One region of the Delftia sp. HK171 genome, then DNA from elsewhere that is predicted to be linked to it. Evidence: predicted binding sites of a transcription regulator. Region 1 holds the regulator's gene; each other region holds the start of a gene.
The links. The regulator FNR, encoded in region 1, switches genes on or off when oxygen is low (the NO sensors DNR and NnrR bind a similar motif). The targets are predictions, from matches to a motif close to TTGATNNNNATCAA.

Region 1 (7,156 bases):
GTGCCAAGTCTGGCCTCAGCTGTTGCTCAACGGCACCAGAGGTTGGGCTTGTAGATCAGGTCCATCCACAGCGCCCAGACGGCCACGCCCACCAGCATCAGGCCGGCCAGGCGCGTGCCCCATTCGGCGCGCAGGCCGTTCAGGCGCTGCCGGCCCAGCCGCCACAGCCAGGGGCCGGCCACCAGCCACAGGCCGCTGCCCACGCCAAAGGCCGCCATGGCCAGCGCGCCCTGCAACGGGCCGCCGCTGAGCGCGGCGACCAGCACGGCCGAATACAGCAGTCCGCAAGGCATGAGCGCCCAGGCATAGCCTGCCGCCAGCGTGCCGCCCGGCGCCGACACCCAGGGCTGCACGCGCCGCCAGGCAGCGCGGCCGGCTGACTCCAGCCAGGCGGGCTGGCGGGCCTGCACCATCATGGCCAGGCCCCAGGCCATCACGGCGACATGGGTCAGCGTCCAGAACGGCTGCAGCGCCGTGGTCTGGCTGGTGAGCCAGGACAGGCTTTCCATGGCCAGGGCCGAGGCAGCGCCCAGGCTGGCATAGCCGGCCAGACGGCCGCCGTGGAACAGCGCCGTGCGCAGCCACAGCCGGCTTTGCAATCCATGCACGGCCACCACCTGCGAGCCGCCGCCCTGCCCCGCCCCGCCCGTGACCACGCCGCAGGGCGCAGCGCACATGGCAAGGCAATGGGGCCCGCCGACGAGCCCCATGATCAAAGCGGTCCAGAGGAGCGACAACAGCATGGGGCCTAGATGATCCTCGAAAACCGCGCCCGGTTCTTGTCCGCCTGCAGATATCGGTCAAACAGCATGGCCACGCCGCGCACGAAGTACCAGCCCATGGGCGTGACCTGGAAGCCCTCGTCGCTGATCTGCACCAGGCCCTTGGCCTGCAGGTCCTCCAGGGCCGCCATCTCGGGCGCGAAGTACTCGCGAAAGCCCAGCAGCCATGCCTGCTCCATGGGCTCGAACAGCACGGCGCCCTGGCACATGATGGCCATGATGACGGCGCGGCGCACCAGGTCGTCGCGCGACAGCGCCAGGCCCCGCACCACGGGCAGGTGGCTGGCGTCGATGGCGTCGTAGTACTCCTCCAGCGTCTTGGCGTTCTGGCTGTAGCTGGCACCCACCTTGCCGATGGCCGACACGCCCAGCGCAATCAGGTCGCAGTCGGGCTGGGTGCTGTAGCCCTGGAAGTTGCGGTGCAGCCGGCCCTGGCGCTTGGCCACGGCCAGCGAGTCCTCGGGCAGGGCGAAGTGGTCCATGCCCACATAGACATAGCCACCGTCCATGAACGCGGCGATGGAACGCGACAGCATGGCCAGCTTGTCGGCCCCCTGGGGCAGATCCTCGGCCGCAATGCGCCGCTGCGGCTTGAAGCGCTCGGGCAGGTGGGCATAGGCATAGAGCGCGATGCGGTCGGGCCGCAGCGCGTTGACCTGGGCCAGCGTGCGCTCGAAGGATTCGGGCGTCTGCTTGGGCAGGCCGTAGATCAGGTCCACGTTGATGGAGGCAAAGCCCAGCTGCCGCGCGGCCGCCACCAGCTCGAACACCTGCTCGGCCGGCTGCACGCGGTGCACCGCGATCTGCACCTGCTCGTCGAAGTCCTGCACGCCGAAGCTCAGGCGGTTGAAGCCCAGCTCCTTGAGCACGGCCAGGCGCTCGACGCTGACGGTGCGCGGATCGACCTCGATGGAGTACTCGCCACCCGGCTCCAGCTTGAAATGCTCGCGCAACAGGCCCATCAGCGTGCGCAGCTCGTCGTCGGAGAAGAAGGTGGGCGTGCCGCCGCCCAGGTGCAGCTGGCTGACGGCCTGGCCCTTGCCGCAATGGGCCGTGTGCAAGGCCATCTCGCGCGCCAGGTAGTCCAGGTAGACGGCAGCGCGATCATGGTGACGCGTCACGATCTTGTTGCAGGCGCAGTAGTAGCAAAGCGACTCGCAAAAGGGCACGTGCACATACAGCGACAAAGGCATGGCACGCGCTGCGGTACTCGATTTGCGTTGTTGCAGCGCCAGGATATAGTCCTCTGCACCAAAGGCCTCGACAAAGCGGTCGGCGGTAGGGAACGAGGTGTATCGGGGCCCCGGTACGTCAAAGCGACGCAGCAGCTCTGGGGTGACAGCGGTCATGGGTTTTTTCCTCTAATACCTCGACTGTGCCGCAGCACATCGGTCATGTCCTTGACTCATATCAAGAGTTGTTTGAGGGACTGCTGCGACAATTTGATCCAACTCATCGCAATCCACGAGGTCACCGCCGGCACGCTGTGTGCCGCTGATGTTTATCACTCCATGAACCTTCAGACCATCAAAGCCTCCTGCTCCAACTGCAACCTGCGCGAACTGTGCATGCCCATGGGCCTGGATGCCGAGCAGATGCAGCGCATCGACGACATCGTGGCCACGCGCCGCAAGGTCAAGCGCGGAGGCCTGCTGTTTCGCAACGGCGAGACATTCACCTCGCTGTACGCCATCCGCACCGGCTTCTTCAAGACCTGCGTGGCCACCGAGGACGGACGCGACCAGGTCACAGGCTTTCAGATGGCCGGCGAGATCATCGGCCTGGACGGCATCGTCAACGACCACCACACCTGCGATGCCGTCGCGCTGGAAGACGCCGAAGTCTGCGTCATGCCCTTCGACAAGCTGGAAGACCTGTCGCGCGAGGTCACGGCCCTGCAAAACCATGTGCACAAGGTCATGAGCCGCGAGATCGTGCGCGAGCACGGCGTGATGCTGCTGCTGGGCAGCATGCGCGCAGAAGAGCGCCTGGCCGCCTTCGTGCTCAACCTGGTGCAGCGCCTGCATGCGCGGGGCTTTTCCAAGTCCGAACTGGTGCTGCGCATGACGCGCGAGGAAATCGGCAGCTACCTGGGCCTGAAGCTGGAGACGGTGAGCCGCACCTTCTCCAAGTTCGCGGACGACAACATCATTGAGGTGCGCCAGCGCCATCTGCGCATCCTGGACACGGAGGCGCTCAAGCGCATCGTCAACAGCCAGCAGTGCCAGTGAGGCTGCAAGGGCGGCAAGCATTCATCCGCCAATGAACAAGGCCCGCGACAGCGGGCCTTGTTCATTGCGGCGGGCTCTCGCTCAGTCCCGCCCCAGCCCCTGCATGGCCAGGTCCGGGTCGGGCTCGGAGACCACGCCGTCATTGAGATCGCGGGCCGAGCGGCCCAGCATGGTGGTCATCAGGCTGGAGAGCATGGTCACGCCCCAGAAGGCGAAGAAGGCCAGCGTGTAGATGCCCTGGCGCGACCAGCCCAGGTCGCCGAGCCAATGCAGCTCCAGCGGGTCCACAAAGGCAAAAACCAGCATCTCCATCACGGCGGCTGCCAGAAAGGCAGGCCAGGCAATCCACATCCAGCGTTGGGCCAACATCAGCGATCTCCTTGTGCTGTCGAGGGGTCGCCTTCATTGTGCGCCGCGCCAACGCATGGCGCCAAGCCCCGCAGCGCCCTGCACGCCTGTAGGAAACCCTCACCCGTCGCGCATGCCGGAGATGCGATCCGCCATGCAAAAAGGCCGCGACTGCGGCCTCTTGCAGGGGTGCACGGCGATCAGCGGTCCGTGGGGTGATCGTGCGCGGGCGTAGCCGCATGGTTGCGGCCGGTGACGGCGGGCGCCATGCTCTTGGGCACTTCGCGCACGCCATCGGCACGCTCGTTGATCGTGATGCCGTTGCGGTAGTAGTCGGGGTCGATCACGGGATCGGCGCCATTGATGGCGATGATGGCCGTGATCACGGCAGCGACCACCACGGCCGCCGGGCCGGCCACCACCAGCCAGACATGGCCGAACCTCCACCAGGGCTTGCCGGCGTCGGGGTGCGAGGGAGCCTGCGCGGGCGCGGAAACTGCGGGACTGGAAGACATGGGAAACCTCTTTCTTTCAGGCGGCAGGCGCGGACCGTGCCGCGCCTGCCAGGAACATCACCGGGGCACCAGGAAGACGGCCTTTTCGGACGCGCGTCCCGCGCCTGAATGCACGGCATCGATATCGAAGAATACGGTGTGCGAGCCCGGCTCGGCCGAACCGTAGGGAATCTGCAGTCGCGCCGCAATGCCGCGCGTCTCGGCCGGGCCGACCTCGACTTCCTGCTCGGACGCCAGCTCCAGCCCATCGAGGCCATGGGCGCTGATGCGATAGCGCTGGGCCTGCTCGGTGGCATTCATGATCTGCAGGCGGTAGACATTCTCCAGCTTGCCGCCCGCCACGATGCGCGACAGCGAGGCGCGGTCGCGGATCACGTCCACCTTGACCGACTGGCGCAGCGCCAGGCTCACGATCATGGCCACGCTCAAGCCGATCAGCACGGCCGAGTAGATCAGCACGCGCGGACGGAAGATGCGGCGCAGCACCTGGGCACGCCGCCACAGGCCGGCCATGGCGTTCTGCGTGGTCAGGCGGATCAGGCCGCGCGGGTACTCCATCTTGTCCATGATGGAATTGCAGGCGTCTATGCACAGGCCGCAGCCAATGCATTCGTATTGCAGACCGTTGCGGATGTCGATGCCCACCGGGCAGACCTGCACGCACATCTTGCAGTCGATGCAGTCGCCCAGGCCCTGGGCCTTGTAGTCCACCTTCTTGGTGCGCGGCGCACGCGGCTCGCCCCGGCCCGTGTCGTAGCTGACGATCATGGTGTCCCGGTCGAACATGGCGCTCTGAAAGCGCGCATAGGGGCACATGTACTTGCAGACCTGCTCGCGCATGTAGCCCGCGTTGCCATAGGTGGCAAAGCCGTAGAACAGCACCCAGAACATCTGCCAGCTGCCCTGCAGCGCCAGCAGTTCGCCGCCCAGCTCGCGGATGGGCACGAAGTAGCCCACGAAGGTGAAGCCGGTCCACAGCGCAATGGCGATCCACAGCAACTGCTTGAGCGACTTCTTCCAGGCCTTCTCGAAGGTCCAGCCGTTCTTGTCCAGCCGCATGCGCGCGCTGCGGTCGCCTTCGACCTTGCGCTCCACCCACATGAAGATCTCGGTATAGACCGTCTGCGGGCACGAGAAGCCGCACCACAGGCGCCCGGCCACGGCCGTGAACAGGAACAATGCCAGCGCCGAGATGATCAGCAGGCCCGCCAGGTAGATGAAGTCCTGCGGGTACAGCACCAGCCCGAAGAGATAGAAGCGCCGCGTTCCGAGGTCGAACAGCACCATCTGGCGCTGGCCCCACTCCAGCCAGGGCAGGCCGTAGAAAACCAGTTGGGTGAGAAACACCAGGGCCCATCGCCAGCGAGCGAAGACACCGCTGATGGAGCGCGGGTAGACCTTCTTTTCCGACTCGAACATCGACACCAGCTCGCCCGGATCAGGCGTGGCCGGCGTGATCGGAATGACTTTGCGGGGAGGCTTCCCGGTGTCATCCCCGCTCTCGGGCTTCATGGTGGGTTCCTTTGTTTTTTTGAAATATCTGAAAACTCAAAACGCAAAAAGGCGGCGCCGCAGCGCCGCCCCTGTGCTTACTGACGGACTGCGCCGTCTTTGTGCGACATGCCCCAGACATAGGAAGCAAGCACCGCGATCTGCGCCTCGGTCAGCTTGTCCTTCTGGGCAGGCATCTCGTTGTGCTTGCCGTTGTTGATCATGGCCGTGATGGCGGCCTCGCCCCAGCCGTGCAGCCAGATGTCATCGGTCAGGTTGGGCGCGCCCAGGGCCTGGTTGCCCTTGCCGTCCATGCCGTGGCAGGCAGCGCAGGCCGTGAACTTGGACTTGCCCAGCGAGGCCTTGAGCGAGTCGTGCGGGCTGCCCGACAGGCTCAGCACATAGTGCGAGAGGTTGCGCACATCGTCGGGCGTGCCGACGGCAGCGGCCATGGGCGGCATGATGCCGATGCGGCCACCCGTGATGGTTTCCCTGATCTTCTCGGGCGTGCCGCCATGCAGCCAGTCGCCATCGGTCAGGTTGGGGAAGCTCTTGCCGCCGCGTGCGTCCGAGCCGTGGCACTGTGCGCAGTTGTTCATGAACAGGCGCTCGCCGATGGCCATGGCCTGGGGGTCCTTGGCCATGTCTTCGGTGCTCATGCTCGTGAACTTGGCGTACAGCGGCTCCAGGTCCGCGCGGGCCTTGGCCATCTCGTTTTCATAGGCGCCCAGCTGCGTCCAGCCCAGCTTGCCCGCGAACGAGCCCAGGCCCGGATAGGCCGCCAGGTAGGCGAAGCCGAACACCGAGGTGATGATGAACAGCCACATCCACCACTTGGGCATGGGGTTGTTCAGCTCGCGCAGGTCCTCGTCCCAGACGTGGCCCGTGGTGTTGTCGGCCGAGGGGACCACCTTCTTGCGTGCGGTGAGATACAGCAGCAGCAGGCAGCCGATGATGCCGCCCAGCGTGATCGCCGTGACATAGATCGACCAGAAGATGTTTACGAAATCGCTCATGGGAAGTTCTCGTTCTGGTGGAGGGACTCAGTCTTGCTCGAACGGCAGCTGGGCGGCCTCGTCGAAACGGGCCTGGTTGCGGCGGGCGAACGCCCACCACCAGATGCCGATGAAGCAGGCCAGCGAGGCCAGCGTGGCCACGATGCGCATGGTGGTGATGTCCATGTCGCTCTCCTTTACTTGACCGAACGGCCCAGGATCTGCAGGTAGGCGATGACGGCGTCCATTTCCGTCTTGCCCTTGACCTGCTCGGCAGCGCCGCTGATTTCCTCGTCGCTGTAGGGCACGCCCACCTTGCGCAGCGCGCTCATGTGCTGGGCGACCACGGTGTCATCCACCTTGTTCTTTTCCAGCCAGGTGTAGGCAGGCATGTTGGACTCGGGCACCACGTCGCGCGGGTTGTTCAGGTGGATGCGATGCCATTCGTCGCTGTACTTGCCGCCCACGCGGTGCAGGTCGGGACCCGTGCGCTTGGAACCCCACTGGAAGGGGTGGTCATAGACGAACTCGCCAGCCACCGAGTAGTGGCCGTAGCGCATGGTCTCGGCGCGGAAGGGGCGGATCATCTGCGAGTGGCAGTTGTAGCAGCCCTCGCGCAGATAGACGTCGCGGCCCATCAGCTGCAGCGGCGTGTAGGGCTTGAGGCCCGCCACCGCTTCCGTGGTCGACTTCTGGAAGAACAGCGGAACGATTTCCACCATGCCGCCGACGGCGACCACCAGCAGGGTCAGCACGATCAGCAGGAAATTGTTGGTTTCCACCTTCTCGTGGGA
Region 2 (7,156 bases), 1.6 Mb from region 1:
CGTCTTTGCGCTGCCTCAAAACTAATCTTGTGCGCAGGCCATGGCATGAACCGGCCATGACATCGAACAACGCAACGGAGACAAATCAATGCGCACCCAAGTCGCCATCATCGGTGCAGGCCCTGCCGGCCTGCTTCTCGGCCAGCTGCTGTACCGCGCGGGCATAGACAACGTCATCATCGAGCAGCGCAGCGCCGACTACGTGCTGGGCCGCATCCGCGCCGGCGTGCTCGAACAGGTCACCGTGGACCTGCTGGAGCAGGCCGGTGCCGACGCCCGCATGCGCGCAGAAGGCCTGCCGCACGACGGCATCGAGCTGCTGTTCGGCGGCCAGCGCCACCGCATCGACCTGCATGGCCTGACCGGCGGCAAGCGCGTCATGGTCTACGGCCAGACCGAGGTCACGCGCGACCTGATGGAAGTGCGTGCCGCCGAGGGCCTGACCACGGTCTACGAGGCCAGCAACGTGCAGCCCGTGGGCTTCGATGGCGACAGCCCCGTCGTGCGCTATGAGAAGGACGGCCAGGTCCATGAGCTGCAATGCGACTTCATCGCCGGCTGCGACGGCTTTCACGGCATCTGCCGCGCCAGCGTGCCCCAGGACAAGGTGCGCACCTTCGAGAAGGTCTACCCCTTCGGCTGGCTGGGCCTGCTGTCGGACACGCCGCCCGTCTCGCACGAACTGATCTACGCCCAGACCGAGCGCGGCTTCGCACTGTGCAGCCAGCGCAGCGCCACGCGCAGCCGCTACTACCTGCAGGTGCCGCTGACCGAAAAGGTCGAGGACTGGAGCGACGAGGCCTTCTGGAACGAACTGCGCCTGCGCCTGGACCCCGAGGCCCGCGAGCGCCTGGTGACCGGCCCCTCGCTGGAAAAGAGCATTGCCCCGCTGCGCAGCTTCGTGACCGAGCCCATGCGCTTCGGCCGCCTGTTCCTTGCCGGCGACGCGGCCCACATCGTGCCGCCCACGGGCGCCAAGGGCCTGAACCTGGCCGCCTCGGACGTGGGCTACCTGTCCAGCGCCTTCGCGCAGTACTACCGCGACAAGGCGCCCGAAGGCATCGACGGCTACTCCGAGCAATGCCTGCGCCGCGTCTGGAAGGCCGAGCGTTTTTCGTGGTGGATGACCTCGCTCATGCACCGCTTCCCCGATGCGGGCGGCTTCGACACCAAGGTGCAGGAGGCGGAACTGGACTACATCGTCAACTCCCGTGCAGGCTCGACCTCGCTGGCGGAGAACTATGTGGGGTTGCCGCTGGTGTGAGCCCAGGGCAATAGCGAGGGGCTGCGCCTGCATTGATGCGCGTCTGTCGCCACAGCATTGCGCAAATTTGCAGCCCGCCTCGCCCGGACGGGTGCGGGCGAGGAGTAAGCTTGTCGGGTTATGGCGCACATCACGTTTCCCCCTCCCTATATCGCCCCCCAGAATGCAGCGCAGTCGCTGCGCGACGCAGGCTATGCGGTGCTGCGCCCCGATGAATTCGCGGCCTGGGCAGGCGTGTCATTGACCGAGCTGCATGCGCTCGATGCCGACTGGGCCCAGCTGCCGCCCGATGCCTTTCTGAAGGACGGCGGGCGCTACCGGCGCCGCCGCCATTCCTGCTTCATCGCGGGGCAGGACGGGCTGCAGCAGGTGGAGCACCGCGCGCACTGGCAGCCGGTGGAATACAACGCCCTGCATGGCGGCATGCTGCGCATGTTCGATCCCATGCGCGACGCCACGGCGCAAAGCGCCACTTGGAGCCGGCTGCTGCTGGCGCTGGCGGGCCTGTCCGACCAGGTGTTCTGCGCCCAGGGCGATGATGTGCAGCACGAGCGCTGGTTCATCGAGTCCCACCAGTTCCGCATCGACACCACGGACGGCATTGGCCGGCCCACCCCCGAAGGCGCGCACCGCGACGGCGTGGACCTGGTGGCCGTGATCCTGGTCGGGCGCGAGGGCGTGAAGGGCGGCGAGACACGCATCTTCGAGGCCACGGGCCCCAGCGGCCAGCGCTTCACGCTGACCGAGCCCTGGTCGGTGATGCTGCTGGACGATGCCCGCATGATCCACGAGACCACGCCCATCCAGCCAGAGCAGCCGGGCGGCGTGCGCGATACCCTGGTGCTGACCTATCGCCGCCAGGGTTTCCAGGGCTCGGAGCTGACGCGTCGCCGCAAGGATTGATGCAGCTCAAGACGCTGGCGCATGATGGGCGCACACTTTGGTTCATCGACCCGGCCGCCTCCGATTGTTGACGGCGGCCAAGCACAAAGGAGAAAACGCATGTTCAAGCACATCCTGGTTCCCGTGGACGGCTCCAACAGCTCGATGCTGGCGGTTCACAAGGGCGTGGAGCTGGCCAAGGCCTTTGGCAGCACGCTGACGGCGGTCTACGTGGTGGACCCCTATCCGTTCACGGGCGTGGGCGCCGACTTCGCCTACGGCCAGTCGCAGTACCTGAGCGCGGCCACGGCCGAGGCCAACACCACGCTGGACGCCGTCAAGAAGATCACCGACGAGGCCGGCATCACCGCCACCACCGTGGTGGGCGAAGGCCATGCGGTGCACGAAGGCATCGTGCGCGTGCTCGAGAGCACGGGCGCCGACCTGATCATCATGGGCTCGCAAGGCCGCCGTGGCCTGGAAAAGCTGATGCTGGGCAGCGTGACCCAGCGCGTGCTGGGCGCCGTGCGCGTGCCGGTGCTGGTGGTGCGCGAGTAATCACCGGGCCGCTCGGCCCTTTGCCGGGTGAAACGTCAACGGCTCCCTCGGGAGCCGTTTTTGTTGGTGCGCTGCAGGGGGAGAGGGCGCTCAGCGATTGAGCAGCCGTGCCAGCCAGCCCTTTTTCTTGCGCTGCAGCTCCAGCTCCTGCAGCACTTCGTTCTTGAGCCTTTCCTTCTCGGCGGCAGGACTGGACTCGCGCGCCATGCGCAGATAGGCCTTGGCCGAGTCCACGTAGCCGGTGTCTTCGTTGCGGATGTGGTTGAACAGCCAGCGCGAGAGCATGCCGTGCAGCTCGGCGGCCACGTCCTCGCCCGCATCGAAGCGGGTCTGCATCTCGATCACGCGGCGCGTGAACAGCTCGTGCACCTTCTTGTGCGGGCCGGCGAACATGTAGCCGGCGCTCTCGATCAGGCTTTCCTCGAACACGAAGTGCGAGACGGTGTAGTCGATCATCTCGCCGATGACATCGCCCAGGGCCTCGCGGTCGGGCGACGAGCGCAGCTCGTAGAGCTTGTTGATGTAATCGACGATGCGGCGGTGCTGCCGGTCGATTTCTGCAATCCCGGTGTCCAGCTCGGGGACCCAGACCAGCAATGCCATGACGTTCTCCAGGAATTCGGTGATTTCCAGAGAAGTATTCACGGGACTGTCACATAGCTCCTTGATGCAGATCAGGCTGATCTGCATCAATGAAATGCGGCGTTGGCCATTGCAGGCGGTGCCGGGCATGCAGCCCTGGCACCGCAGGCATGTCACTCGATCTTGGCGCCCGAGGACTCGACGATCTGCTTGGACTGCTTGAAGTCGGCCTGGAACATCTTGTCGAAGTCGGCCACGCTCATGGACTGGGGCTCGGCGCCCTGGGTCTGGATGGCGTCGCGCACTTCGGGCATGGCCAGCAGCTTGTTCACTTCGGCGTTGACCTTGGTCACGACGGCCGTGGGCGTGCCCTTGGGCATGAACAGGCCGTACCAGGTGCTCACGTCAAAGCCCTTGAGGCCCGATTCGGCCAGCGTGGGCGTGTCGGGCAGCGAGGACGAGCGCTTGGCCGAGGTCACGGCGATGGCGCGCAGCTTGCCGGCCTTGATCTGGCCGATGGCCGAGGGCACGGAGGACACCAGCAGGTCCACGTTGCCGGCCAGCGCGTCCATCAATGCCGGATTGGAGCCCTTGTAGGGCACGTGCACCAGCTGGATGCCTGCGGCCTTCTCCAGCAGCACGCCCGAGATGTGGATGCTGGTGCCATTGCCCGGCGAGCCGTAGGTCACCTTGCCCGGGTGCTGCTTGGCAGCGGCCACGATGTCGGCCAGGGTCTTGTAGGGCGAGTTCACGCTGGTGGCGATCACGATGGGCGTGTAGGCCACGTGGGCCACGGGCACCAGGTCCTTGACCGGGTTCCAGGGCAGGTTCTTGTAGAGATAGGGGCCCAGGACCACGTTGTCCTTCTGGCCCATGACCATGTCGTAGCCCGTGGGCGCTGCCTTGGCGGCCTCGGTGATGCCGATGGTGCCGCCTGCGCCCGCGCGGTTGTCGGGCACCACGGTCCACTTGCTGACTTCGGTGAGCTTGTTGGACACCACGCGCGCGAGGATGTCGGTGCCGCCGCCGGGCGGGAAGGGCACGATCATGCGCACGGGCTTGTTCGGGTAGTCGGCAGCCGCACCTTGGGCGGCTGCGGAAAAGCTCATGCCCATGGCGGCGGCCACGGCGGTGCAGGTGATCAGTTGGCGGAACATGAAAGAAGAAACTCCAGGGTCTGATGGGGCGGTGCAACCCTCACGCAGCGGACCGGCAGTGCCGGGCCGCCCATGCGGTGGGTTGTCGATGATCGGGGAGGGTGGTTCCGCCATCTTGCATTGGGAAACCCGCTATTTGGGCGGATTTCCGCAATCTGTGCCACAGGGGCTTCCACCAAGGAGCAGCTTGTGCCTGCTCCAGAGGGAAGCGGGCTATTTTATGCCGCCTTGGTGCCTGGCCGCAGGCCAGGCGCTCAGGCCTGCGCCAACTGCCTGTCCAGCACGCGCACCGTCTCGTACAGCACGCGCGTGCCGTCCAGCAACTGGGCGGGTTCTATCCACTCCTCGGGCGCGTGGCTGCGGCCGTGGAGGCAGGGGATGAAGATCATGCCCATGGGTCCGGTGGGCGCCATGTAGACGGCGTCATGGCCGGCGCCGCTGGGCATGCGCATGTGGGCGTAGCCCAGGTTTGCGCAGGCCTGCTCCACGCCCTGCATGACCAGGGCAGCGCAGTCCGTGGGCTGGGAGCGGCTCACGTCGGCCATCTCGGCACGCACGCGCAAGGCGGCCAGGCCGGGCAGGACTTCGGCCAGCAGTTCCTCGGGGAAGCGCTCCAGCACGCCGGCGTGGTCGCTGCGCACTTCCATCATCATCTCGACCAGGCCAGGCACGGCGTTGGAGGCATTGGGCGTGAGCGAGAGCCGGCCCACGGTGGCCACCACATAGTGGGGTTGGCCATTGAGCGCGGCGGCCTTGCGGTTGGCCGCATCGATGATGCGCGCCGCGCCCACCAGCGCGTCCTGGCGTATGTCCATGGGCGTGGTGCCTGCGTGGTCGGCCTGGCCGCGCACGGTGAAGCTCACGCGGCGGATGCCCACGATGTTCGTCACCACGCCGATGGGCAGGCCGCGCTGCTCCAGCACCGGGCCCTGCTCTATGTGCAGTTCCACAAAAGCGGCCGTGCCGCCGGCGCTGCGCAGCGGGCGGTCCAGCGCCTCGGGCCGCGCGCCGATGCGGCGCATGCCTTCGGCCAGGGTTTCGCCTTGCGGGTTGCGGGCGGCCAGCATGGCGGCGTCCAGCTTGCCCGACAGCGCGCGGCTGCCTATGCAGGAGATGCCGTAGTCGCTGGGTTCTTCGGACAGGAAGTCGATCACCTCGAACGGGTGCTGCAGGGCGATGCCGTTTTCGTGCAGGCAGTGCGCGACCTCGATGCCGGCCAGCACGCCGATGATGCCGTCGAAGCGCCCGCCCATCATCACGGTGTCGCAGTGCGATCCGGTGGAGATGGGGGCGCGTTGCACCGGGCCTGGGGCAGCCGGCAGGCGGCCCACCAGGTTGCCGCCTTCATCCAGATGGACCTGCATGCCCGCAGCCTCGAACTGTCCGCGCAGCCAGGCGCGGGCCTGGTCGAATTCAGGGGAGAAGGCGCGGCGGGTCCACGGCACGTCGGGCAGGGTGAAGGTGGACAGGGTCTCCACGCGGCGCCACAGGCGCTCGGCATTGATGGGAGGAAGGTTGGGGGCGGAGGAAGCGGGCAGGGCGGTCATCGGTCTCGGTGGCGTCTGGGGCAGCTGGATCGGGCAGCCCGAATTCTCGCGCGAAAAAAGCAGTCCTCAGGGCAGGGGGCGCAGGCCCGCCAGCAGACGCTCGAGCGTGTCGAAGCTCACGGGTTTGACCAGGTGGTGGTCCATGCCGGCTTCCCGCGATCGTCTCAGGTCCTCCTCCTGCCCCCAGCCCGTGAGCGCGATCAGCACGACCTGGTCGCGGCCGTGCTCTGCACGGATGCGGCGGGCGACCTCCAGGCCGTCCATGCCGGGCAGGCCGATGTCCAGCAGCACCACTTCTGGCCTGAACGCCGCGTGCATGGCCAGGGCGCCGGGGCCGTCGCGGGCAATCTCGACTTCGGCGCCCAGCAGCCTGAGCAGCATGGCCAGGGTGTCGGCGGCGTCGATGTTGTCATCGACCACCAGGATGCGGCCGAAGGCCGTTGCATCCTCGGGCTGGGCATTCGGTGCCTGTCCCGCCAGGGGCTGCGCCTGGGTGGGCAGGGGCAGGTGCAGCCTGAATTCGCTGCCCTGGCCCTTGCCTTCGCTGAGCGCCTGCACGCTGCCGCCGTGCATCTCGACCAGGCTGCGCACCAGGGTCAGCCCGATGCCCAGGCCGCCCTGCCCACGGCGGCCGTTGCGGTCCACCTGCATGAACAGATCGAACACCTTGCCCAGCAGGGCGGGCGGGATGCCGATGCCGTTGTCGCGTACCGAGACCACGGCCTGCGCGCCATCGGTCCAGGCGGACAGAACGATGTGGCCGCCGGAGTGCGAGTACTTGGCGGCATTGTTGAGCAGGTTGGAGACCATCTGCGCCAGCCGCATCGGGTCGGCCAGCAGCGATACGGGCGCGGCGGGCAGCTCCAGGCGCAACTGGTGGCTGCCTGCCTCCATGACCGCGCCGCTGGCCGCCACCACGCCTTGCAGCACATCGTTCAGGTCCACCAGTTCCTTGCGCAACTGGACCTTGCCGGTGGTGATGCGCGAGACCTCCAGCAAGTCGTCCACCATGCGGATCATGTGGTTGACCTGGCGCTCCAGCATCTCGTGGCTGTGGCGCACGCTGTCGTCGCCGCTGGCGGTGCGCTTGAGGATTTGCAGGCCGTGGCTGATGGGCGCCAGTGGATTGCGCAGCTCATGCGCCAGCGTGGCCAGGAATTCGTCCT
Region 3 (7,156 bases), 2.6 Mb from region 1:
CGGCATGCTCGCGGCCGACCTGACCATGGGCGTCACGGGCGCCTACTTTGCCGAGGCCCTGCCTGCCGCCGTGAAGATCGGCAACCTCTGGATCGCCATGGGCAAATCCGTGGTCTTCGGCGCCCTCATCGCCCTCATCGGCTGCCACTGGGGCCTGCGCGTGGAGCCCAATACGCAGAGCCTGGGCAAGGGCACGACGGCCTCGGTGGTGACGGCCATCACCATGGTGATCGTGGTGGATGCGATCTTCGCCATCTTGTTCAAGGACGTAGGCATCTGATGGCCATGGACACCGAAACCTCCCCCACGCCCGCAGCCGACGAGCCCATCGTGCGCATCGCCGGGCTGTGGAGCGTGTTCGGCGAAGGCGAGAACGCCTTTGCCGTGCACCAGGACCTGGACCTGGATGTGCAGCGCGGCGAGATGCTGTCCATCGTCGGCGGCTCGGGCACGGGCAAGACCGTGCTGCTGCGCCAGATGCTGGGGCTGCTGGAGCCCACCAAGGGCCGTGTCGAAGTGCTGGGCCGTCCGGCCAGCGAAATGGGCCGCGAGGGCGCCGCCAGCCGCGTGGGCATGCTGTTCCAGCATGGGGCGCTGTACTCGGCCTTCAGCGTGCTGGACAACGTGGCCTTCGCGCTGCGCGAGCAGGGCACGCTGCCCGACGATCTGGTGCGCGACGCGGCCCTGGTCAAGCTGCAGATGGTGGGCCTCAAGCCCGAGCATGCCTCGCGCATGCCGGCCGATCTCTCGGGCGGCATGATCAAGCGCGTGGCGCTGGCGCGGGCGCTGATCATGGACCCGCCCCTGCTGCTGCTGGACGAGCCCACGGCCGGCCTGGATCCCACCAGCTCCGACGAATTCTGCGAACTGCTGCGCGAGCTGCGTGCCGAGCTGGGCCTGACCGTCATCATGGTCACGCACGACCTGGACACGCTGTTCGCCCTGTCCTCGCGCGTGGCCGTGCTGGCCGAGAAGAAGGTGCTGGTCAGCGGCCCGCCGCGCGAAGTGGCCGAGTTCAAGCATCCGTTCATCGAGCATTTCTTCCAGGGGGAGCGCGGCAGGCGCGCGATGAGCACGGTATGAGAAGCCCCCCTGAGTCACTTCGCGCCTTCCCCCCTCTCGCTTTGCGGGGGGGGACGACACCCTCGCGGCGGGGCGGCCCTTGCTCGGTGTCCCTTGCCTTGGGGTGCGCCGGTTTTGAAGGCCGCGCTCTGAGTGCTGGCCCTTGGGGCTGTGGCCCCATGCCTTGTTTTGCTGGGCTCAACGTTATGGACCATTGATATGGAAAACAAATCACATGCCATGGCGGCCGGCATTTTCGTGCTGGTCGTGGCGGCCCTGCTGGCGGGGCTGGCGATCTGGCTGACGCGCGATACGCGGCAGTACAACGAGTACGAGCTGTCCACCAAGGACGGCATCAGCGGGCTGCAGGCCCAGGCTGCCGTGCGCTACAAGGGCGTGGCGGTGGGCAAGGTCACGCGGATCGGGTTCGATCCGCAGACCAATGGCAATGTGCTGATCCGCATCGCCATCGGTGTGAACACGCCCATCACGCCCACCACGTTCGCCGTGCTGGGCTACCAGGGCGTCACGGGCCTGGCCCATGTGCAGCTCGATGATGCGGACCAGCCGCAGCCCCAGCTGCCGCCCGGCCCCAGCGGCCTGCCGCGCCTGCCGCTGCGCTCGTCGCCGCTGAGCATGCTGGCCGACCAGGGGCAGGTGCTGCTGGAGCGCGCCGATGAGATCTCGCGCCGCCTCAGCGACATGCTGGACACCGACAACCAAAAGCGCGTGAGCCAGGCGCTGGAGAACATTGCAGCCGCTGCCGCAGGCGTGCAGCAGCTCACGCAGAACCTGGACCGCACGCTGTCCACCCAGGTGCCGCAGCTCGCCGCCGACGCCCACAACACCCTGCAGTCGCTGGAGAAGGCCAGCAACGGCGCCTCTGCCGTGGCCTCCGAACTGCAGCAGACCGTGCGCCGCGTGAACGCGCAGGACGGGCCGCTGGAGCAGATCGCCCAGAGCACGCGCGCACTGACCCGCATGGCCGACTCCCTGGGCCGCAGCACGGTGCCGCACGCCAACCGCGCGGCCGATGATGTCTCGCGCGCCGCGCGCCAGATGGGCACGGCGGCCAGCCGCTTCAGCGACAACCCGCAGGCCGTGATCTACGGGCCGGGCCAGGCCCGCCCTGGGCCGGGCGAGCCCGGCTTCGTCGCCCCGTCCGCAGCCACCCAGCCCTGATCCAAGGAACCCGCATGCCCCTATCTCGCAAGACCGCCGTGGCCAGCGCTGGACTGGCCGCCGCCCTGATCCTGCTGGCCGGCTGCTCGGCCCTGCCGCAGCCCCCCGCCCAGCCCGCGCGCTATGACTTCGGCCTGGCGCCGCTGTCCGCGCCCGCACAGGCCGCCACATCCGCCGCCCCGCAGGCACGCACGCCGCTGGCGCTGGCCGATGTGGAGGCTCCCGCCCTGTCCGACGGCAGCACCGCCATGTTCTACCGCCTGGCCTATGCCAACGGCCAGGAACTGCGCCCCTACCAGCTGGCGCGCTGGAGCCAGCCTCCTGCACTGCTGCTGCAGCAGCGCCTGCGCAGCCAGCTGGGCGTGCAGCGCTCCGTGCTTGCCAGCAGCGAAAGCGTGGCCCAGCCGCGCCTGCAGGGCGCCGTGCCCACGCTGCTGCGCGTGGACATCGAAGAGTTCAGCCAGGTCTTTGACGCGCCCGGCTCCAGTGCCGGCGTCGTGCGCCTGCGCGTCACCCTGGTCGAGCAAAGCGGTGCCGTGGACCGCCTGCTGGGTCAGAAGCTCTTCGAGGTGCGCAGTCCTGCAGCTTCGGGCGATGCCGCAGGCGGCGCCCAGGCCCTGGCCAAGGCCACTGATGCCGCCATTGCGCAGATTGATGAGTGGCTGGGGCAGCAGGGGCACTGAGCGGCGGCTGGATTTCCAGCCCATCCATTCTCTTGAGAACGGCTGGTGGGTGCATTGCATCCGCTGGCCGTTTTTTGTTCTTGGGCAATTGGCTCTGCAAGCAAGTGGGGCTTTTTCCGCCCCTGCCGGGTGGTTGCTTTTCGAGGCCGGGTTTCGGCCCGGCAGCCGACTGCCCTTTCTTGTTTCGCCAAGAAAGGTCAGATCAAAGAAGGCGACCCGGTACGACTCACACTCATAGGTGACACATCAGTACAAGGACATGGGTAACAGATCCAAGCTTGGCAGCTGGAGCCAACAGCAGCCAAGGAGCGATCACCATGCCCTGGAAGGAGTGCGCACCCATGGACGAGAAACTGCTCTTCATAGCCGACCACCTGCGCGGTGGTGTGCCGCTGAGCGAGCTGTGCAGGCGCTACGGCATCAGCCGCAAGACGGCCTACAAGTGGGTTGAGCGTTACCGCCAACTGGGCATGGATGGATTGCAAGAACGCAGTCGCAGGCCCCACGGGAACAATCAGGCGATCAGCTATGCACAGCGCCGGGCCATCATTGAGCTGCGCACGCAGCAAAGGTCACAGATGGGGCCCAAGAAGCTGCACGCCTTGCTCCTGCAGCGTTGGGGCCCACAGGAGACACCCAGCAAAACCACCATCTACAACGTGCTGAAGGCTGTGAGGGGCTTGTTTGCAGCAGGCGTGTACGCAGACGCTCGGTGCCTACGGCCCAGCCCTTGCGAACGAGCAAGCAGCCCAATGGGGTGTGGAGTGCAGACTACAAAGGCCAGTTCAAGACAGCCGATGGTCACTGGTGCTATCCATTGACCATCATGGACCACGCCAGCCGCTATTTGCTGGCCGTGCATGTCTACGACAGCCCCAACTACGAGGATGCCAAACGCAGCTTTGAACAAGTGTTTCGGCAATACGGACTGCCCGAGCGCATACGCAGTGACAACGGTCCGCCGTTCGCGACTACTGGCGTGGCGGGCCTGTCACGCCTGGCGATATGGTGGATAAGGCTGGGCATCAGGCCGGAGCGCATCGAGAGGGGCAAGCCACAGCAAAACGGTCGCCACGAGCGGATGCACCGCACGCTCAAGCATGCCCTAGGCAAAGAGCCTGCGGCGGACAAAGCGGCATTGCAGATGCAGCTCGATGCCTTTGTGGAGCACTACAACCAGCAGCGCCCGCATGAGGCCTTGCAGCAAAGCATGCCGGCCCAGCATTACAGCGACTCGACCAGGCCATACCCCTCAAAGCTACCCGAGCTGCAGTACCCGAAGCATTGGGAACGAGTTCGAGTCAGCCACAACGGCCTGATCTACTGGCGAGCGCTGCGGGTCTACATAGGCTACCTGCTGGCGGGGCAGTGGATCGGGATGCAGGAGGTGGCCGCTGGCCAGTGGGATGTGTATCTGGGGCCGGTGCGACTGGGCTGCTTCAACGAAGAGGATGTGCGAGGACCCCAGAAGGACTATGTGAGCTTGAAGTGTTACCCATGTCTGTGAGCTGAGTTGTTACCCATGTCCTTGACACGTACAACCCGGATGTCCGCGACCCCTTCGCTTCGCTGCGGGGCAACCTGCGTCGTGGCGGCTGCGGGGTTCGCCGTGAAACTCACTTCGCGCTGCGCGCTACGTTCAAACAATCACGGCGAGTCAGATGACGAAGCAGTCCTGTCCTTCGGCAGGACTGCAACCCCGCAACCGCCACGACGCAGGCGCGGACATACGAGGAAAAGGCCGGGTATTCAGGGCAGGGGCGGGCCGCGCCTGACCCAGCGCTTCCCGCGCGTCCGTCAGGGGCTGTAGTCCCGATCCCACCGTCTCGGCTGCCCCTGGGACGACCGTCAACACTAGGTCCAGACTACGACGCGCAGCCCCCAGGTTTTTTACAGTGGAACCGTCGCTGATGCAGATCGCGGCTTTGAAAAAACAAGGCCTGATTGCACGGCGCTACTTCAACATCACTGAAAGGACCAAGCCATGAATGAAGACCGCATCAAGGGCAACTGGAAGCAATTCACCGGCAAGATCCGTGAGCAATGGGGCAAGCTCACCGATGACGATCTGGATGTGATCGCCGGCAAGCGCGAGCAATTCCTGGGCAAGCTGCAGGAGCGCCAGGGCCTGGCCCGCGACGCTGCCGAAAAGCAGCTGACCGACTGGCAAAAGCGCAACCCCGACTTCCGCTTCGAAGACTGACGAGGGTGGACTGCGGATGGGCTGGACGCCCTGGCCGGCGCCGCCATCCGCTCCTCGACAGCCAGCGTGCCTGAGGGCACGCACCAATGGCCCGCCGCCGCAGGCACCAAGGGCCGGTTCAGTACAAATACAAGGAGTTCCATCATGCAAACACCGCAACGCTTTCGCCAAATGCTTTCCGCTGTCGCCCTGGGCCTGATGGCCTCCGGCGCCATGGCCATGACCAATGCGGAGCACACGGCCGCCAAGAACCAGATCGAGGCCGATTACAAGGCTGCCAAGGAACAGTGCAAGCCGCTCAAGGACAACGCCAAGGACGTCTGCGAGAAGCAGGCCAAGGGCCAGGAAAACGTGGCCAAGGCCGAACTGGAATCGCGCCGCAATCCTTCGCCCAAGAACAGCGAAAAGGCACTCAAGGCCAAGGCTGATGCGGACTACGACATCGCCAAGGAAAAGTGTGACGACCTCAAGGGCGACGCCAAGGACGTCTGCGTGAAGGATGCCAAGGCCGCCCACGTGCATGCCGTGGAAGCCGCCAAGGTGAACAAGGCCCAGGCCGAGCCCGCGTCCAACTCCGCAGCCAAGGCTGCCAACGTGGCAGAAACCCGCAAGGACGCTGCCGAGGAAACCCGCGAAGCCGACTACAAGGCTGCCAAGGCCCGTTGCGACACCATGAGCGGCGCTGCCAAGGACACCTGCGTGGCTGATGCCAAGCGGAAGTTTGGACAGTAAGCTGGTAGGCACCCCCTGAGGCGCTGCGCGCCTTCCCCCGTGGCACGGCGCCTCTCTACTTGCTTCGCAAGGGATGGGGACGGCACCTTCGCCGCGAGGCGGCTCTTGCTCGGTGCCCCTGGCCTTTTGGCCGCGCCAGTTTTATCCGCCTTGACCAAGCCCCGTTCGCGGGGCTTTGCTGTTTTCGGGTTGGCTGATGTGGGTCAAACGGGTTGGGCGGTGCTGTTCCTAAGCTGCAGGCTTTCACGATGAAGGCAGGAGAAGCATATGGCCGTGCTGGAATGGAGCGGAGCGCTGGCATTGGAGTTGCCGGCCATGGACGAGGTGCATCAGGAGTTCGTCCTGCTGCTGGCCGAGGTGGAGGCGGCCGATGATGCGCAGCTGTGCGCGCGCTGGGATGAGTTGATCGCGCATACGCAGGTGCATTTCGACCAGGAAGACCGCTGGATGCAGTCCACGCGGTTCACCAGCACCAACTGCCACAGCCTGCAGCACAAGGTGGTGCTGCAGGTGATGCGCGAGGGGGCGGCCAAGGCGGCGGCCGGTGATCTGGCTGTGATCCGCAGCATGGCGGGCGAGCTGGCGGCCTGGTTCGTGCACCATGCGCAGACCATGGATGCGGCGCTGGCCTTGCATCTGCGCAGTGCGGGCTTCGATCCCGCCACGGGCTCCCTGGCGCACCCTGAGGCCTTGCCCGAGCAGCCCATCACGGGCTGCGGCGGTGCCTGCGACGGCAGCGCCGACCGCGCGCGGGCCGTGCCGGCCTGATCTGACCTGATCCGGCAGAAAGGCCACCAGTCAGCCAGCCCGTTCAGGGCACGATCGCGGGCGATGCCAGGATGGGGAAGATCTTCACCAGCCCGCCCGCCATCACCTCCACGGCCAGGGCCGCGAGGATCAGGCCCATGAGCCGCGTCATCACGTTGATGCCGGTCTTGCCCAGCACGCGGGCGATCGGGTCGGCCAGCGAAAAACAGACCATCACCACCAGCGCCACCACCACGCCATAGCCCACCAGGGCCAGGTGCTGCCAGATGGTGCGTGCCTGGTCGGCGTAGATCACCACGGTGGACATGGAGGCCGGCCCCGTCAGCAGCGGAATCGTCAGCGGCACCACGGCAATGCTGTTGCCCATGGCAGCCTTTTCCGCGCCAGCGACCAGCGTGGGCGCGTTGGGCCGTTCCTCGGCCGGGCGGGCGTTGAGCATGTTCATGGCGCTGATCAGCAGCAGCAGGCCACCGCCCACCTGAAAGCTCTGCAGCGAGATGTTGAAGAAGTCCAGCACCTGCAGCCC
Region 4 (7,156 bases), 2.6 Mb from region 1:
CCTTGCACGGGCTCCCGAGGGTTTCAGACTATACGGGCCGCCACGCGCGGCCTGGGCACGAAGATGCGCAGGCCGCGTAAAGGCTGCAGCAAGACGCTTCAGGGCTCGCGCACTTCACGGGGCTGAACGTCGGTCACCTCGCCCGCACCCGGCAGTACGCCGGCACCGGCGCGGCGACCACCGCCCTCGGCAGCGCCATAGGCGCGCTGCGGACGCTGTGCCATCCACTCGGAGCCGGAGCGGTACACAGTCTGCCAGCCCGCCCGCGGGCTCATGCGCATGGCCCAGGGCATCACCGGCTGGCCGGTGAGCCTGGCCCACAGCGCTCTCACGGCCCAGACCAGGGCCAGCAGCGCCGCGGCGGTCAGCAGGCTGACAAAGAAGACCAGGCCCACAAGCATCAGCAGGATGCGAACGGCCCAGCGGGTCAGGGTGGCGACAAAATCGTTCAAAGCAAAGCCTTTCTTGGCTGGCCCGGTGCGTCAGGCGGGGTCTGCCGCATCGAACCGGAATACGCCCGGCTCCTGTACCGGGTCCACATGTACCGCAATCGTGCTCTTGGGCGGGAAGCGCCCTTCGAGCAGCAGTTTCGACAGCGGATTCTCGATCCGCTGCTGAATCGCGCGCTTGAGCGGCCGGGCCCCGAAAACGGGATCGAAGCCCACCTTGGCCAGTTCGGCCAGTGCCTGGTCGGACACCTGCAGCGCAAGGTCCATTTTCTCCAAACGACGCTCCAGCAGCTTGAGCTGAATCCTTGCGATCGACTCGATATTCTTCGCGTCGAGCGCGTGGAAGACCACGGTTTCGTCGATGCGGTTGAGGAATTCGGGTCGGAAATGGTTCTTGAGTTCCCCCCAGACCGCATCTTTCACATCATCGTAATCCTCGCCGACCATGGCCTGGATCAGCAAAGAGCCTATGTTGCTCGTCATCACGATGACCGTGTTCTTGAAGTCCACGGTGCGGCCCTGGCCATCGGTCAGGCGACCATCGTCCAGCACCTGCAGCAGCACGTTGAACACGTCGGGGTGGGCCTTTTCCACCTCATCGAGCAGCAACACGCTGTAGGGCTTGCGGCGCACGGCCTCGGTCAGGTAACCGCCTTCCTCGTAGCCCACGTAGCCCGGCGGCGCGCCAATCAGGCGGGCCACGGAATGCTTTTCCATGAACTCGCTCATGTCGATGCGCACCAGATGGTCTTCGCTGTCGAACAGGAAGCCGGCCAGCGCCTTGCACAGCTCGGTCTTGCCCACGCCCGTGGGGCCCAGGAACAGGAAGGAGCCGGTGGGCCGGTTGGGATCGGACAGGCCCGAGCGCGAGCGGCGAATGGCATTGGCCACGGCCGAGATGGCCTCGTCCTGGCCGACGACGCGGTCATGCAGCCGGTCTTCCATGCGCAGCAGCTTGTCCTTCTCGCCCTGCATCATCTTGGCCACGGGAATGCCGGTGGCACGGCTGACCACTTCGGCAATTTCCTCGGCGCCGACATGGGTGCGCAGCAGCCTGTGGGCGGGCGCGCCGCCCTGCCCCTGCTCGTTGGCCTGGGCTTCGTTGAGCTGCTTTTCCAGCGAGGGCAGCTTGCCGTACTGCAGCTCGGCCACCTTGTTGAAGTCGCCCTTGCGCTTGAGCTCCTCGATCTGGATGCGGATCTGGTCGATCTCCTTGCGGATCTGCTCGGAGCCCTGGGCGCTGGCCTTCTCGCTCTTCCAGACCTCTTCCAGGTCGGCGTACTCGCGCTCCAGGCTGCCGAGTTCCTCCTCGATCAGTTGCAGGCGCTTTTGCGAGGCCTCGTCCTTTTCCTTCTTCATGGCCTCGCGCTCGATCTTGAGCTGGATCATGCGGCGCTCGAGCTTGTCCATGACCTCGGGCTTGGAGTCGATCTCGATCTTGATCTTGGCCGCCGCCTCGTCGATCAGGTCGATGGCCTTGTCGGGCAGGAAGCGGTCGGTGATGTAGCGGTGGCTCAGTTCGGCCGCAGCCACGATGGCCGGGTCGGTGATGTCCACGCCGTGGTGGGCCTCGTAGCGTACCTGCAGGCCGCGCAGGATGGCGATGGTGTCCTCCACGGAAGGCTCTTCGACCAGCACCTTCTGGAAGCGCCGCTCCAGCGCCGCATCCTTTTCGATGTACTTGCGGTATTCATCGAGCGTGGTCGCGCCGATGCAGTGCAGCTCGCCGCGCGCCAGGGCCGGCTTGAGCATGTTGCCCGCGTCCATGGCGCCATCGGCCTTGCCGGCACCGACCATGGTGTGGATCTCGTCGATGAACAGGATGATGCGGCCCTCTTCCTGGGCCACTTCCTTGAGCACGGACTTCAGGCGTTCCTCGAAGTCGCCACGGTATTTGGCGCCGGCCAGCAGGCCCGCCATGTCCAGCGACAACACGCGCTTGTTCTTGAGGCTTTCGGGCACCTCGCCGGCCACGATGCGCTGGGCCAGGCCCTCGACGATGGCGGTCTTGCCCACGCCGGGCTCGCCGATCAGCACGGGGTTGTTCTTGCTGCGGCGCTGCAGCACCTGGATGGAGCGGCGGATTTCGTCGTCACGCCCGATCACCGGATCGAGCTTGCCGATGCGCGCGCGCTCGGTCAGGTCCATGGTGTATTTCTTGAGGGCCTCGCGCTGGCCTTCGCCTTCGGCGCTGTCCATGGTCTGGCCGCCGCGCACGGCGTTGATGGCCGACTCCAGGCTGGAGCGCGTCACGCCGCTTTCCTTGAGCAGTTGGCCTGCGCGCGTGGAGGAGCCGCTGCTGTCGGTCAGCGCCAGCAGGAACAGCTCGCTGGCAATGAACTGGTCGCCGCGCTTGAGGGCTTCCTTCTCGGTCGCCTGCAGCAGCCGGCCCAGCTCGGAGCCGACCTGCACCTGGTCCTGGTGCTGCACGCGCGGCAGATCGGCCAGGGCCTTCTCGGCCGCGGCCTGCAGCTGGCCCACGTTGGCGCCGGCGCGCTGCAAGAGCGAGCGCGGACCATCGTCCTGGCGCAGCAGCGCCACGAGCAGGTGCAGGGGTTCGATATTGGATTGGTCACCGCCCAGGGCCAGCGTTTGCGCGTCGGCCAGGGCTTCCTGGAACTTGGTTGTCAGTTTGTCGATTCGCATGGTGTTTCTTTTCGCTCCTGAAACAGGGTCATTGCGATTTATCTGATACCGGCAGGGCAAATTTCAAGCCATGCCCGGCCTGCAAGGGCAGACGCTTGCGCCAGATCAAGGCCGGCGAGACCGGCCATCCTTCTCAAGCATTGCGCTGAAAGATCGAGAACTGCGTAGGCGTAACGCCCAAATGCGCCCGGAAGCTGCGCACCAGGTGGCTGGCGCTGGAAAAGCCGCAATCCAGCGCCAGCTCGGCCAACGGCGGCACGTTGCGCGCAGAAAGGGCGCGCCGTGCCTGGGCCAGGCGCTGCTGCAGCACCCATTCGTGCACCGTGCAGCCCATGCTCTGGCGGAACATGCGTGCGAAATGGAATTCGGAGAGGCAGGCCTGTCTCGCCAGTGCCGGCAGCGACACGGCCTTGGAGTCATGCAGATGCGCCTCGACATGGGCCAACACCCTGCGCCGCATGGCCGCAGAAAGCCCGCCCAGCGGCCGCTGCAGCGCCTGCAGCTGGCGCGGCGTGGCGGACTGCAGCACCAGCCGATCCACCAGTTGCTGACCAATGGCATCGGCCGCCAGTTGCTGCTGCGGGTCCTGCCAGTCCAGCTGCATCAGCGCACGGGCACCGGCGTGGAAGGCCTGATCATCCCCGTAGATCTGCGCACGCAAGGTGCGCGAGCGGGGCTCGGCATCCAGCATGCGGACCACGCGCCCCGCCCAGGCCAGGTCGGACACATACAGGTGCAGGAACTGCACGGGCGAGCGCACCAGCCAGTGCGATTCGTCCTCTGGCGTGAAGATGCAGATGCGCCCCGGCGCCCCCATGGCCTCGGGCCGCGCCTTGAGCTGCGAGCCCTCGCCCCCGGCCAGGTAGACCGACAGCGTGTGGTGACCGGGCTGGCAGTAGCGCACCTCGTCGTCCACATTGGCCCAGACGGCCAGCTCCACCCCTTCGCTCAGGCGCACGCGCCGCTGCAGCCGGGCCTTGGAGCGTGACAGCACCTGGCACAGGTGGCTGGAGGGCAGCTCGGGCAGCGGCGTGGGCGTCATGGCAGCGATTGTGGTCCCGCAGCCATACCGACGCATGGCGCCAGGCCATCAAACCGCAGGAATCTGCCATGCCCGCCCAGCCTGCGGCGCCATCATCACCGGCCATGACTGCCACCCTCTATGCCCTGGTCGTGCTGATCTGGGGTTCGACCTGGATCGCCCTGAAGCTGCAGCTGGGCGCCGTGCCCGTGGAGCTGTCCATTGCCTACCGCTTTGCGCTGGCCGCCGTGCTGATGTTCGCCTGGCTGGCCTGGTCGCGGCAGCTGCGCGTGCCCCGCGGCCCGGCGCTGCCGCGCGTGCTGGCGCAGGGCCTGTGCCTGTTCAGCTTCAACTTCGTGTGCTTCATGCATGCCAGCGAGACGCTGGCCAGCGGCCTGGCCGCCGTGGTGTTCTCCAGCGCCAATCTCTGGAACGCGCTGCTGGCGCGCATCATCCACGGCCGCAGGCTGGCTCCCCATGTGCTGGCCGGCAGCCTCTTTGGCCTTGCAGGCCTGGTGGCGCTGTTCTGGCCCGAGCTGCGCGCAGGCCGGCATGCCAGCCTGCCTGGCCTGGCCTGGGCGGTGCTGGGCACGCTGTGCTTTTCCTGCGGGAACATGCTGTCTGCGTCGCTGCAGTCCATGGGCTGGCGGCCCGCACAGACCAATGCCTGGGGCATGCTGGCCGGCACGCTGCTGCTGACCGGCTATGCGCTGGTGGCAGGCCTGCCCTGGCGCTTCGATGCCAGCTGCACCTATGTGGGCTCCTGGCTGTACCTGGCCATTCCAGGCTCGGTGATTGCGTTCACGGCCTACCTGACCCTGGTGGGCCGGCTGGGCCCAGAGAAGGCGGCCTATGCGACGGTGCTGTTCCCCATTGTTGCGCTCAGCATCTCGGCCCTGTTCGAGGGCTATGTCTGGACGCCGCTGGCCGTGGGCGGGCTGCTGCTGGTGATGCTCGGAAACCTGCTGGTGTTCCGCCCGCCGCAATGGTTGCGGGGTGCTGCGCTCAAGGCCTGAAGCCCCGCCGCTTCACTGGCGCCAGCGCGCCAGCGCCTCTTCGTCGCTGACGCGCGCATCCACCCAGCGCGCGCCCTCGGGCGTCTGTTCCTTCTTCCAGAAAGGCGCCAGCGACTTGAGGTAGTCCATGATGTATTCGCAGGCCTGGAAGGCCATGCCCCGGTGCGAGGCGGTGACGGCCACGAGCACGATCTGTTCCATGGGCTGCAGCGGACCGATGCGGTGGATGACGCGCGCGCCATGGATGCCGAAGCGCTGGACCGCCTCGTCGATGATGGCCTCGATGGATTTCTCGGTCATGCCCGGGTAGTGCTCCAGCTCCATGCTGGCCACGGCGGCGCCCTCGTTGCGGTCACGCACCGTGCCGATGAAGCTGCAGACCGCGCCCACGCGCGCGTCGCCACCGCGCAGGGCGGCGAGTTCGGCCGATACGTCGAAATCCTCGGTCTGGATGGATACACGGGCTGCTTGCATGCCCGCATTGTCGCAGGCGGCGGCGCACCAGGGTGTGATGAACGCGGTAGCATTGCCCTCCCCCGCCGCCGGCCTTTTGCTGCAGCGGGCCATGCATGGCCACACTCACGATCACCACCCCCGAATACACGCTCTACCCGTCGCCGCGCAACGAGCAGCGCGTGGTCTACGAGCATCAGCTGTTCGTGTCCCATCCCTACACCATCATCCATCTGCCCGACTACAACTTTCGCGGCAAGGCCACGCTGTTCGCAGCCCACCGCCTGGCCGACGGCAAGATGGGCCAGCTCGTGAGCTGCGAGCTGGCCGAAGACCTTGCACGCTTCGAGCGCCTGTTTGAACCCGATTGAGGCGCGCCATGGACGAGACCAGCCAGATACAGCCGCCGCCGAGCTTTGCCGCCCTGTATGCCGACCGGCACGGCCGGCTCAAGGCATCGATTGCAGACGTGGTCGGGCGCTATGAATTGTGCGAGGACCTGGCCAGCCACCTGGTCGAGCAGGCGCAGACGCTCTATCACTCCGGCAACTCCTCGGAGCAAGGCGTGCTGCTGGGCATGCACGCGGGCCTGGCGGCCGAGGGCTCCATCGTCAGCCCTGGCGAGGCGCGCTGGATCGTGCAGCGCCTGGCCGAGCTGCTGGAGTGGCAGGCACCGCTGCTGCCCGATGCATCACCCCCTCCCGGCGCCGACGGCGCAGCCTGAAGGCCACCCGCCACCCCTCACCCAGGCGCTCAGGCGCTCAGGCGCTCAGGCGCTCAGGCGCTCAGGCACGCTACACTGCGCGCCATGCCTGCAATCTTTGCCTTCCCCACATGCCACGGTGATGCCGTGCGCCTGTGCCTGGGCAAAGCCTGCAAACCCCAGCTCGTCTGACCGGAGCTGAGGTTCCGTCCAGATGAGCGACGGAACCGGCCCGGCAGCCTCCATCTCCCCTTCCCGCATCCCTTCAGGCGCCTGCCTTTCCGCCCTCGGTCTGGCCGGTGGCTGCGTCCGGTCGTTCATTGTTTGAATCACCCGAAGGGATCTTCCATGTCTTTGCCTTCCACCACCTCGCCGCAAGCCCGATTCCAGGGGCTGTGGCTTCCGCTGGTCACGCCCTTTCTTCCTGGAGATGAGGCGGCGGTGGACCACGGGGCGCTGCGCGCCCTTGTGCAGCACTACAACGCCAGCGGCATCGCCGGCTATGTGGCCTGCGGCTCGACCGCCGAGGCCGCCGCGCTGAGCGAAGCGGAGCACGATGCCGCCCTGTCCACCATCCTCTCAGCGGCCCAGGGCATGCCCGTGGTCATGGGCGTTTCGGACTGCCACCTGGGGCATGCGCTGGCCCGTGTCCAGGCACTGAACGCCCTGCCGCTGGCCGGCATTCTGGTGCCCGCGCCGCATTACATACGCCCGTCGCAGGCAGGCCTGCTGCAGTGGTTCACGGCGATTGCCGAGCGCAGCGCCCATCCGGTCATCGTCTACGACATTCCCTACCGCACCGGCGTGGTGCTGGAGCTGGCCACGCTGCGTGCGCTGGCCGCACATGAGCGCATCGTGGCCATCAAGG

Region 2: a site for FNR is predicted at 3,384-3,397, ahead of BO996_RS19860 (bacteriohemerythrin). Genes of this name have one in related genera too.
Region 3: a site for FNR is predicted at 6,056-6,069, ahead of BO996_RS01105 (hemerythrin domain-containing protein). Genes of this name have one in related genera too.
Region 4: a site for FNR is predicted at 3,191-3,204, ahead of clpB (ATP-dependent chaperone ClpB). Genes of this name have one in related genera too.

Annotation. Positions count from the first base shown of each region.
Region 1 covers NZ_CP018101.1:2,848,383-2,855,538, reverse strand. Annotated here, with positions in the region: gene BO996_RS12985 (sulfite exporter TauE/SafE family protein) at 27-743, opposite strand; gene hemN (oxygen-independent coproporphyrinogen III oxidase) at 749-2,131, opposite strand; gene fnr (fumarate/nitrate reduction transcriptional regulator Fnr) at 2,294-3,013, shown strand; gene BO996_RS12970 (hypothetical protein) at 3,095-3,382, opposite strand; gene BO996_RS12965 (FixH family protein) at 3,562-3,876, opposite strand; gene ccoG (cytochrome c oxidase accessory protein CcoG) at 3,934-5,388, opposite strand; gene ccoP (cytochrome-c oxidase, cbb3-type subunit III) at 5,466-6,383, opposite strand; gene BO996_RS12950 (cbb3-type cytochrome oxidase subunit 3) at 6,411-6,548, opposite strand; gene ccoO (cytochrome-c oxidase, cbb3-type subunit II) at 6,560-7,156, opposite strand, start outside.
Region 2 covers NZ_CP018101.1:4,407,750-4,414,905, reverse strand. Annotated here, with positions in the region: gene pobA (4-hydroxybenzoate 3-monooxygenase) at 89-1,264, shown strand; gene BO996_RS19870 (2OG-Fe dioxygenase family protein) at 1,385-2,167, shown strand; gene BO996_RS19865 (universal stress protein) at 2,267-2,704, shown strand; gene BO996_RS19860 (bacteriohemerythrin) at 2,795-3,349, opposite strand; gene BO996_RS19855 (Bug family tripartite tricarboxylate transporter substrate binding protein) at 3,460-4,443, opposite strand; gene BO996_RS19850 (Zn-dependent hydrolase) at 4,698-5,990, opposite strand; gene BO996_RS19845 (ATP-binding protein) at 6,057-7,156, opposite strand, start outside.
Region 3 covers NZ_CP018101.1:240,497-247,652, reverse strand. Annotated here, with positions in the region: gene BO996_RS01145 (MlaE family ABC transporter permease) at 1-280, shown strand, start outside; gene BO996_RS01140 (ABC transporter ATP-binding protein) at 280-1,083, shown strand; gene BO996_RS01130 (MlaD family protein) at 1,282-2,244, shown strand; gene BO996_RS01125 (ABC-type transport auxiliary lipoprotein family protein) at 2,259-2,927, shown strand; partial or broken gene BO996_RS29555 (IS481 family transposase) at 3,245-4,434, shown strand; gene BO996_RS01115 (CsbD family protein) at 4,912-5,130, shown strand; gene BO996_RS01110 (hypothetical protein) at 5,275-5,862, shown strand; gene BO996_RS01105 (hemerythrin domain-containing protein) at 6,130-6,630, shown strand; gene BO996_RS01100 (MarC family protein) at 6,674-7,156, opposite strand, start outside.
Region 4 covers NZ_CP018101.1:5,463,064-5,470,219, forward strand. Annotated here, with positions in the region: gene BO996_RS24395 (hypothetical protein) at 99-452, opposite strand; gene clpB (ATP-dependent chaperone ClpB) at 483-3,095, opposite strand; gene BO996_RS24405 (AraC family transcriptional regulator) at 3,229-4,137, opposite strand; gene BO996_RS24410 (DMT family transporter) at 4,206-5,132, shown strand; gene BO996_RS24415 (molybdenum cofactor biosynthesis protein MoaE) at 5,145-5,606, opposite strand; gene BO996_RS24420 (hypothetical protein) at 5,702-5,956, shown strand; gene BO996_RS24425 (hypothetical protein) at 5,965-6,309, shown strand; gene dapA (4-hydroxy-tetrahydrodipicolinate synthase) at 6,637-7,156, shown strand, end outside.